Regions from separate parts of the Paenibacillus sp. FSL H8-0168 genome, predicted to be linked through region 3. Evidence: riboswitches for the same ligand, from Rfam matches in the RefSeq annotation. Region 3 holds a riboswitch; each other region holds the start of a gene.

Region 1 (3,281 bases), 1.8 Mb from region 3:
ATAATGAACACATCATATTGGCGCAGCTTATCATATGTTATGGCCTGCTCTCCATAAGTAAAAGGAATGGGACGATTCAATTGGTCTACCGTAAAGCCTACATTACGCAGTCCATTGGCAAAGTCGGAGAAGGCGCCTTCAATGACCCAATCTGCTGCTCCAGCGGTCTGTGCGTGCGTATTATCGAACAGCACCTTTTTGCCTTTTCCATCCGGCAATGTAGTACCGGGTTGACCCGGGTTGCCAGGTTCACCTGGTTCCCCTGGCTCGCTTCCGCTCACCAGTTCAACAGCGCTTGGACTTTTCACTCCACCAAAATTATTGTAGGCGCCGAGTGTACCCGTCACACGAATTTTGCTGCCGATCAGCTCAGGATGGCCTGACAGCCCAAATTGCCCTCTGTACGCTGAAGTCAGCTGTACATCCAATAGATTAGACGTATTACGTTCATTTGCCTGATCGGCAATCAGTACGTTAAAATCATTCGCGAACGGAGAAGAAAAGTTAGCCGTTTTCGATCCGGTAGCATGTCCGACGATGTAGCCTTCCACCGTCACCGTACCTCCACTGCTTTGGCCCTGAAGTGCTTCGGCTACTGTCAATGCTCCCTCTGCCTTGACCTGACCGAATGGAACGAAGATCCCGATCAGCAGTGATACGATTGCTGCTAGATGCAGCATCCCTTTTAAGCGTGAACCTGTGAACCGCAAGCCTTTTACCATACGTCAATATCCCTCCTATGTTTTCCATAAATGTACTTGTCCTTTATCAGATTAGCCGCCAATCTTCTAATTCCTTCCTGATTTCATCCATAATTATGTAAATTTTAATCTTTTTTATTGGAAACGCACCTGTTTATGTAAAAATTGAACCCTGTGATTGACACCGAGCACGGCATACATTACCCTAAGGAAGACATGTAGAACGGTATACGCGAATGAAGATGACGGGAGAGTCTGTCCAGGGAGCCTATACTCTGGCGGCACCGAAGGAGCAAGACGCCAGCACCCGGCTGGCGGATAATCTCTCAGGTCCATGTATCGTCATCTGACGCAACTCTGGAGAGAGCGCAAGCCACCCAAGGGGTAAGGCGGTAAGAACACCGCACGAAACTCTCAGGTAACGAGGACAGAGATAAGGGAAACTTCCTTATCCTGTCCTTTTTTGTGCTCACATTGTGCGTCAGCATTAGGAACCGTCATAACCGCGCAAAGACGCGGAAATACCATATAGTATGGTATTAGAACATACAGGGGGTCACACCATGCGTTTCAAAGATGTATTTTCTATTATCGGCCCGGCCATGACCGGACCTTCCAGTTCACACACCGCAGGCGCAGTGCGACTCGCACGCGTTGCCCGGCACTGGCTCGGAGAGCAGCCTGACCGTGCCCGCATGACATTATACGGTTCCTTTGCCGATACGTATAAAGGACACGGTACAGATCTGGCGCTCATCGCAGGACTGCTTAATTACGATACGGACGATCACCGGATTCCCGATGCCGAGCAATGGGCCGAACAAGCCGGGATGGCCGTGGAATTCGCCGTCAGCGGACTCCCCGCCCCTCATCCGAACACTGTCCGTTTCGAGCTGTGGAAGGGCGAGGATCAGCGTACACTGTTGGGCTCCTCCATCGGCGGCGGCAGCATCCATGTCCAGCAACTGAACGAATTCCGGGTCAATCTGACCGGGGAGCTGCCTACGCTGGTGCTTCTCCACTCGGATAAGCCCGGTACATTGGGCGCGATAACTTCAGCGCTGGGCGCGGCTCACATTAACATTGCCTATATGCACGTAGATCGCAAGGGCCGGGATGGTGAAGCACTCACCGCCATTGAAACGGACAGTTCTGCTCCAGCTGAACTAATTGCGGAACTGCGTTCTTTACCTCATATGTATGAAATTAAGATGATTAATTTGAAAAAAGGAGCTGAATCCGATGCGGTTTAGCCATCTGCATGAGATCAGCGCTTTATGCGCTGAAGAATCCACCACGATTGGCCGCTTGATGATTCAAGAGCAGGTGCAAGAAACGAATACAACGGAGGAAGAAATCTTTCGTCAAATGTCTGATTATTATGAAGTCATGAAGGAAGCCGTTCATCGCGGACAGACACAAGACACCGTATCCCGCAGTGGATTGACGGGCGGTGACGGCAAGCGCCTAGCCGAGTATCTGCGGGCAGGGGAAACCTGCTCCGGCGATGCCTCCGCGCTCGCCATGGCTTATGCCCTCTCCGTGTCGGAGGTTAATGCATCCATGGGTCGCATTGTCGCCACGCCCACTGCAGGGTCATGTGGGGTTATCCCAGGTGTTTTCATCAGTGCGCAGGAGCGGTTCGGATGGGATGATGAGCATATGGTGAACGGCCTGTTCGCCGCTGGGGCCATTGGCTACGTGATCGCCAACAACTCCTTCATTTCTGGCGCGGAAGGAGGCTGTCAGGCTGAGATTGGCTCAGCTATCGGGATGGCCGCTGGCGCTATGGTCGAGCTGCGCGGTGGTACGCCTGAACAGGCTGTTCACGCCGTGGGCCTCGCTCTTAAGAACACGCTCGGCCTGATTTGCGACCCCGTCGCCGGACTCGTGGAGATTCCGTGCATCGTGCGCAACGGGCTGGGAGCCGTGACTGCGCTTGCCGCAGCGGACATGGCTTTGGCGGGTGTGCGCAGCGCTATTCCGTCTGACGAAGTCATTGACGTCATGCTTGAAGTCGGCAGTGCGATGCCGTCGAAGCACCGCGAGACCGCCAAAGGCGGGTTGGCCCAGACGCCGACTGGCAAGCGTTTGACCGAATCACTTACACGCAACACACCGACCAAGAAAGATAAGTCATAATTTATATGCGGTGCCTCCTTAAAATAAAAGAGCAAGCCTATCGTCCTTGGACGTATGCTTGCTCTCTTTTTTACTGAACGGTTACCTGTACCTTCGTCATTTTACCTGCATATTTCACAGTAATTACAGCTTTACCCTTGCCCTGTGCCTTAATGTTACCGTCTTTGACGGTCGCAACAATAATTCTGGACGAGGACCAGACAGCCGGTTTGGAAACATCCTTCTCCGACTCATCCTTATACGTGGCTGTAGCCGTAACCTTAGCCAGCTGTCCTGCCTTCAAATTCAATGCGACTTCGTCTGTTTGCAGGTATTTAAGCGTATCAACATCCACGGGTACACTAATTACCTTCCCGCCAAACTTCGCCTGAATATTAGCTTTACCGTAGCTAACCGCAGTAACCTGACCCTTTTTAACAGTGGCTACCTTATAATTAG
Region 2 (3,281 bases), 190 kb from region 3:
ATCAGCATCCGTTACGCCGTCCGAACAGCCGATCTCCACGATGTCCAAATCCAATCCGCGTGCATAGGCTGCCAATACCTGACGTGCCTCCGGATGGACGGACCTTGATACGATAAGCTGTTTACGGCGGGTAGCTGCGGCGGACAGTGAGCCCGCTTCCGCCAGTGCAGTCGCTCCGTCGTACATGCTGGCATTAGCTACAGCCATGCCCGTCAGTTCGCAAATATACGACTGAAACTCGAAAATGGCTTGTAGCTCGCCTTGGCTTACTTCCGGCTGATAGGGGGTGTAGGCTGTATAGAATTCCGAGCGTGAAGTGATGTGCTGGATGACAGACGGAATATGATGATCATAAATTCCTGCGCCAAGAAAGCTGGCATGTGTGTCTGTATTGGCGTTGTGTCCGGCCAGCTCGGCCAAATGTCGGGTCAAGGCTCTCTCGTCGAGCCGAGAAGAAAGAGGAAGTTCCCCTTGATATCGAATGGCCTCTGGAATGTCACTGAATAAATCATCGATGGATGAAACGCCGACCACACGCAGCATTTCGGTTTGATCCTGTTCAGTCATAGGGAGATAACGATGCTGCTTCATAGGTTCTTGGCTCCTTTCGAAAAGCAAAATTTAAATCGTAAATTAGCTAATAAAAAAGTGTGAGATGAAAACCCGGAAGTTCATATCTGACATGTTTGCTTTATTGAAATGAAGAGAGTTTAAGATCGGCGCAGGCGTTTATAAAAGGGGGCTGCCACCACCTCGGCACGCAGGCGTTTGCCACGAATCTCAACCTCCAGCGGTGTGGAGAGGGCGCTAAAACGACTGTCTATCAAGGCGAGGCCGAGATTACGCTTCAAGGTGGGCGACTGAGTTCCCGTTGTGACCTCACCGATGTGTTGACCTTCTGCGAATACCGGATAATGGGCGCGTGGGATACCGCGATCCATCATTTCCAGCCCGATCAATTTGCGAGGAATCCCTTGATCTTTCTGACGTTGCAGTGCTTCTCTACCGATAAAATCTCCCTTATTCAGCTTGACGAAGAACCCTAGACCGGCTTCGAGTGGTGAAATCGTGGAAGATAACTCCTGTCCGTACAGCGGCAACCGTGCCTCAAAGCGTAGGGTATCCCGAGCACCAAGTCCAGCGGGAATCAGTCCATACGACTCACCGGAACGAAGCAAACCCTCCCATACGGCTGGTGCTTCCGCGGCAGGTACGTAAAATTCAAAACCGTCTTCACCCGTATATCCGGTTCGTGAGACGAGTGCTTTTGCTCCGAACAATGGCACATTCTCATGGAAGCGGAAAGATGCCAGATTCGTAATGTCCGTATCTGCCACGGCTGCGGCAATACGTGCTGCTTCCGGTCCTTGCAACGCCAGCAATGCTATCGCATCAGACACATTCTCCATGTGAACGGATGCAGGCATATGGCGAATTAGCCAATCCCAATCCTTATCGATGTTAGAGGCGTTCACAACGAGCATGTAGCGCTCCGGCCCTTTGCAGTAAACAAGCAGGTCGTCTACTACCCCTCCATCGGGGTAACACAGGAGTGAATATTGTGCCTGACCTGGTTCCAACTGGCTAACATCATTCGTGGTCACCCTTTGCAGAAAAGCTTCGGCCTCTTTGCCTTCAACCAAAAATTCGCCCATATGCGATACATCGAATAAACCCGCACGTTGCCGGACGGCCTCATGCTCCTTTTGAATGCCGCTAAACTGAACGGGGAGCTCCCAGCCGCCAAAGTCAATACAACGAACCCCAGACTGCGTCCCGTAGGACGAATATAGCGGTGTTTTTCGCAAATTAGTCATTTTTCCACTCCTATCGGGTGTGATCGGCTAAACAAAAAAGACAGGCCGAAAAAAACGTATAGACGGCAGTCTACACTCTTTTTTCAGCTCTGTCCTTGATACCAGAAAGTTACCCCGGTATGTACCGGGTTTCCCCTTGGGTGATCCGCTCCAATAGCGAATGCTCTCCAGAGATGCGTCCGGCAGAGGTCCTTTTGCCTGAGAGATTCACCTGCAATGCAGGCTTACTCCTTCGGCGCTACCTTCGGGATCAACAGTATATTACCTGGCTTTGCAGATAACAACTTGATCCGATTCGCGTGCAACTTATGTCTCATAAGCGGCAACAGCTATGCGAATCTTTTTGGCAGTCTCTCCCTCCGCGTTCATCCGCGTTTGCAGTTGTCGGGGTGTTTCCCAAAGCATTTGCTATAACCCATTAATACGCAAATTCATTCGAAATGTCAATAAAAATGTCATCAAAAACAATAGAAAAAACATTTAATATATAAATAAGGATATGTAAGCGTTTGTTATAAGTTATCATATTTTTATATAGTACGCCATATGAGGTCATATGAAGTATTTTTGTTAGTATTATTGACATGAGTGTTCCTGTTGTCATAATCTTAACCTGTCTAATACAGGTGAGCAAAAGCGATTTTATTCATATGGAAGCGAGGGGAACAGGATGGGTGAAGTAAAGCAGCAACTTTGGTATACAGACGAACATGAGTGGGTTCAGCGCACAGAGAATGGAACGTTGCGGATTGGTATTACAGACTTTGCACAGCATCAACTGGGTGATATTGTTTTTGTAGAATTACCGGAGGCGGGAGTAACGATTGAGCAGGGAGCGGAGATCGGTACGATTGAATCGGTGAAGACGGTATCCGACCTTTTTGCCCCGGTGACGGGAACCGTATTAAAAGTGAATGAAGCGCTGGAAAGTACGCCTGAGCTAGTAAATGAATCTCCCTATGAAAAAGGTTGGATGATCGAAGTAGAGATGGGTAAAGATGTGGAGGAAGCATTGGGCAAGCTACTGTCTGCGGATCAATACGAGCAGTTGATTTCCGATGAGCAGTAATGGAGCAATGTAGTATGGAATAAGAGTGTTATTTGTCTGCTCGATTTTTGTATACAACAGTCGCTATGATTTGACATAGCGGCTATTTTTTTGTCTTTTTTCAGACGTAATTACGTGTTTTATTCTGATGTAGAGAGTTGTCCCTATAGTAAGAATCATATATAAACCAGCACGGTTTTTCGACTAATTTCTATAGCTACAGGTCATATTAAGAAGAATTATGCAGGTCTAATACCTTCTCGGATAATTTAAATTTAAATGTTGTCATCAACGTTCATGACGAAAGTACGTTTTCATTTCGTTGATGAAGATAGCGCTGTCATTTAGTATGAATTTTAAGAAAAGGTAGTGATGCTTACCTACAAGGAGGATTTGAATATGAGTACATTGGACGC
Region 3 (3,281 bases):
GTGGGGCGGGGCAACCGCAGCCAACCAATTGGAAGGCGCTTTTGACGTAGATGGAAAAGGATTGTCCAGCGCAGACATGGTTGCCTATGTACCCAAAGCAGAGCGCAAGAACGATCACGCTATAGAGATTTCGTCCGAACGACTCGAAGACATTTTGGCAGGCAAAGTCAATGCACGTTTTCCAAAGCGTGAAGGTGTAGACTTTTACCACCATTACAAAGAAGATATTGCATTATTCGCTGAAATGGGCTTTAAAGTATTTCGTATGTCCATCCACTGGTCGCGGATTTTCCCGAATGGCTATGATGCCGAGCCGAATGAAGCAGGATTGCAATTCTACGACAATGTATTTGATGAGCTGCGCAAGTATAATATTGAGCCCTTGGTAACATTGTCACATTACGAAACACCGCTAGGTCTGACTCAGAAGTATAATGGCTGGCTGGGACGTGAAGTCATACAGCATTACGTAAATTATGCCGAAACGGTGTTTACGCGCTATAAGGATAAAGTAAAATACTGGCTGACCTTTAATGAAATCAATGTAATGACCATGAGTCCGTTCACCGGTGGCGGTGTGGTTATTGACCGTGTAGAAAACAAACAACAAGCGATATATCAAGCATTGCATCATCAATTTGTAGCTAGTGCACTGGCGACCAAACGGGGACATGAGATCATCCCGGGCGCTCAGATCGGCTGTATGCTGGCACGTATTGAAAGCTATCCACATACGTGTAACCCAGAGGATATACTGAAAGCCCAGCATGAAAATCAGATGAACCTGTTCTTTACGGATGTGCATGCCCGTGGGGAATATTCTAACTACATGAATCGTTATTTTGAAGAAAATAATGTTGTAATACACACAGAACCAGGCGATGCCGAAATATTGAAAAATAATACGGTTGATTTTATCTCATTCAGCTACTATATGACCTTGACCGTATCTGCAGGTCCAGAAGGCGAAAAAGCAGCAGGAAACCTAATTGGTGGCGTGAAAAATCCGTATCTGCAGTCCTCCGACTGGGGCTGGCAGATCGATCCGATCGGCCTGCGTGTTACGCTGAATACGTTTTATGACCGCTATAAAAAGCCGCTGTTCATCGTGGAAAATGGTTTGGGTGCGTATGATAAGGTGGAAGAAGACGGCTCTGTGCATGACACGTATCGCATTGATTACTTGCGTCAGCATATTGCCCAAATGAAGGAAGCGATTGCCGACGGTGTTGATCTGATTGGTTACACCAGCTGGGGCCCTATCGACCTTGTGAGCATGTCTACTTCCGAAATGTCCAAGCGCTACGGATTTATTTACGTCGATCTGGATGATGACGGTAACGGAACGCTCAAACGCTCCAAAAAGGACTCTTTTAACTGGTATAAAAATGTGATAGCAACCAATGGTGAAGAATTGTAATTTCATATCATCTCGGGCGGGTATAGAAGAGGACATCCTAAGGATGCAATCTGCTGTACCCGCTTTTTTATAGACACAATAATAATATTTCAGAGGGCTTCACAAATTTTTCACTTGTAATAAGCTGAAAGTTTTCTGTATAATGAATAAAAATTTCATATGTCTGGTTGATGTTTGCGGGAGATGGAACGAAGGTTCCGACCGAAGGGGCAAAACTCTCAGGTGCTTAGGCTGATTACAGCAACAAGCGGGGACCGTAAACGGACAGAACTCTGGAGAGACCCTTAATTGGGCGCCGAAGGTGCACCGCAGATAACATCTGCTTAAACTCTCAGGCAAAAGGACAGAGACGCGAATAACCTGTGACAGGGAATGCCCTAGGCTTTTTTATGAGCTATTAGAGGTAGAAACCTGCACAAGATGGTTGTATTTTTTCGTGCCTTTAACCTCTCCAGGAGTCGAATCAGCGGATTTGACTCTTTTTTGTTTTCTAATATGCTGGAGGAGCGGGTTGAAATGAATTTGGTACATGTGTTAGAAGCGATTAGTAGCTGGATATGGGGGGCGCCTCTCATCATTCTTGTCATGGGAACGGGGTTATGGCTGACCATACGTTTGAAGATGCTGCAGGTATTCCGCCTGCCCCTAGCGATCAAGCTGATCGGTAAAGCCCCGAATGAAGGCAGCGGGGATGTAAGTAGTTTTGCGGCTTTGAGTACAGCGTTGGCGGCTACAGTTGGCACAGGAAGTATTGTCGGCGTAGCGACAGCCATTAAGCTGGGTGGGCCGGGTGCCTTGTTCTGGATGGTCGTTGCCGCCTTTTTTGGGATGGCGACAAAATATGCGGAAGGTGTACTTGCGGTAAAATACCGGGTGAAAGATAGGAATGGACAATTTTCCGGCGGCCCGATGTATTATATTGAGAAAGGTCTTGGACGCCGTTTTAAACCGCTGGCGATGCTGTTTGCTTTTTCGGGCATGCTGGTAGCGTTGTTCGGGATTGGAACGTTTCCGCAGGTCAAAGCGATTGTATCTTCGACCGAGAACAGCTTTGGCGTTCCGCCTATTGTAACGGCACTGATTATTGCGATCCTTACAGGACTGGTTACCATTGGAGGACTCAAAAGCATTGCCAAGGTATCGACGAAGGTCGTTCCTTTTAAAACAGGCTTGTACGTACTGATCTGTCTCATCGTACTGATTCGGTTTGCTGACCAACTTCCTGCCGCAATCGCGCTGGTGCTTCATTCGGCATTTTCAACTACATCTGCAACGGGCGGATTTGCCGGAGCTACGATTATGCTGGCGATGCGAAGTGGGGTAGCCAGAGGTATTTTTGCCAATGAGGCCGGATTGGGGAGCGCACCGATTGCAGCCGCAGCTGCTAAAACCAAATGGCCTGCGGAGCAAGGGCTAATTTCCATGACAGGCGTGTTTATTGATACGATGGTTATTTGTGTGATGACCGGATTGACGCTGCTGGTTAGCGGTGTGTGGAGCGGGCCTACCGATGCGGGCCTGATGACTCAGCAAGCATTTTCCAGCGCATTCCCGCTGGGGGCAGAACTGCTCACAATTATTCTGATTATGTTCGCGTTCACCACCATGCTCGGCTGGAACTATTACGGGGAACGCTGTGTTGAATACTTGCTTGGGGTCAAGTGGATTAAGCCATACCGTTATCTGTTCATTCTACTCGTTGCCGGGGGCGCGTTCATTAAACTGGATGCGATTTGGTTGCTGGCAGATATCTTTAACGCAATGATGGCTTTCCCGAACCTGATTGCACTGCTCGGCTTATCAGGAATTGTAGTTGCGGAAACCCGAACCTATATGGATTCTCTGAATTCTAGTAAGAAAA

Evidence for each region. Region 3 has a riboswitch for glycine ahead of MHI21_RS19685 (sodium:alanine symporter family protein). Riboswitches for the same ligand answer to the same signal wherever they lie in the genome.
Region 1: another riboswitch for glycine. It lies ahead of sdaAB (L-serine ammonia-lyase, iron-sulfur-dependent subunit beta); the one in region 3 lies ahead of MHI21_RS19685 (sodium:alanine symporter family protein).
Region 2: another riboswitch for glycine. It lies ahead of gcvT (glycine cleavage system aminomethyltransferase GcvT); the one in region 3 lies ahead of MHI21_RS19685 (sodium:alanine symporter family protein).

The regions. Positions count from the first base shown of each region.
Region 1 covers NZ_CP151948.1:479,878-483,158, reverse strand. The annotation lists gene MHI21_RS02225 (DUF6359 domain-containing protein) at 1-722, opposite strand, end outside; glycine riboswitch at 938-1,053, shown strand; gene sdaAB (L-serine ammonia-lyase, iron-sulfur-dependent subunit beta) at 1,265-1,954, shown strand; gene sdaAA (L-serine ammonia-lyase, iron-sulfur-dependent, subunit alpha) at 1,944-2,843, shown strand; gene MHI21_RS02210 (Ig-like domain-containing protein) at 2,914-3,281, opposite strand, start outside.
Region 2 covers NZ_CP151948.1:4,279,553-4,282,833, reverse strand. The annotation lists gene gcvPA (aminomethyl-transferring glycine dehydrogenase subunit GcvPA) at 1-591, opposite strand, end outside; gene gcvT (glycine cleavage system aminomethyltransferase GcvT) at 711-1,817, opposite strand; glycine riboswitch at 1,994-2,186, opposite strand; gene gcvH (glycine cleavage system protein GcvH) at 2,488-2,886, shown strand; gene MHI21_RS18845 (PTS mannitol transporter subunit IICB) at 3,265-3,281, shown strand, end outside.
Region 3 covers NZ_CP151948.1:4,465,223-4,468,503, reverse strand. The annotation lists gene MHI21_RS19690 (glycoside hydrolase family 1 protein) at 1-1,420, shown strand, start outside; glycine riboswitch at 1,683-1,777, shown strand; gene MHI21_RS19685 (sodium:alanine symporter family protein) at 1,937-3,281, shown strand, end outside.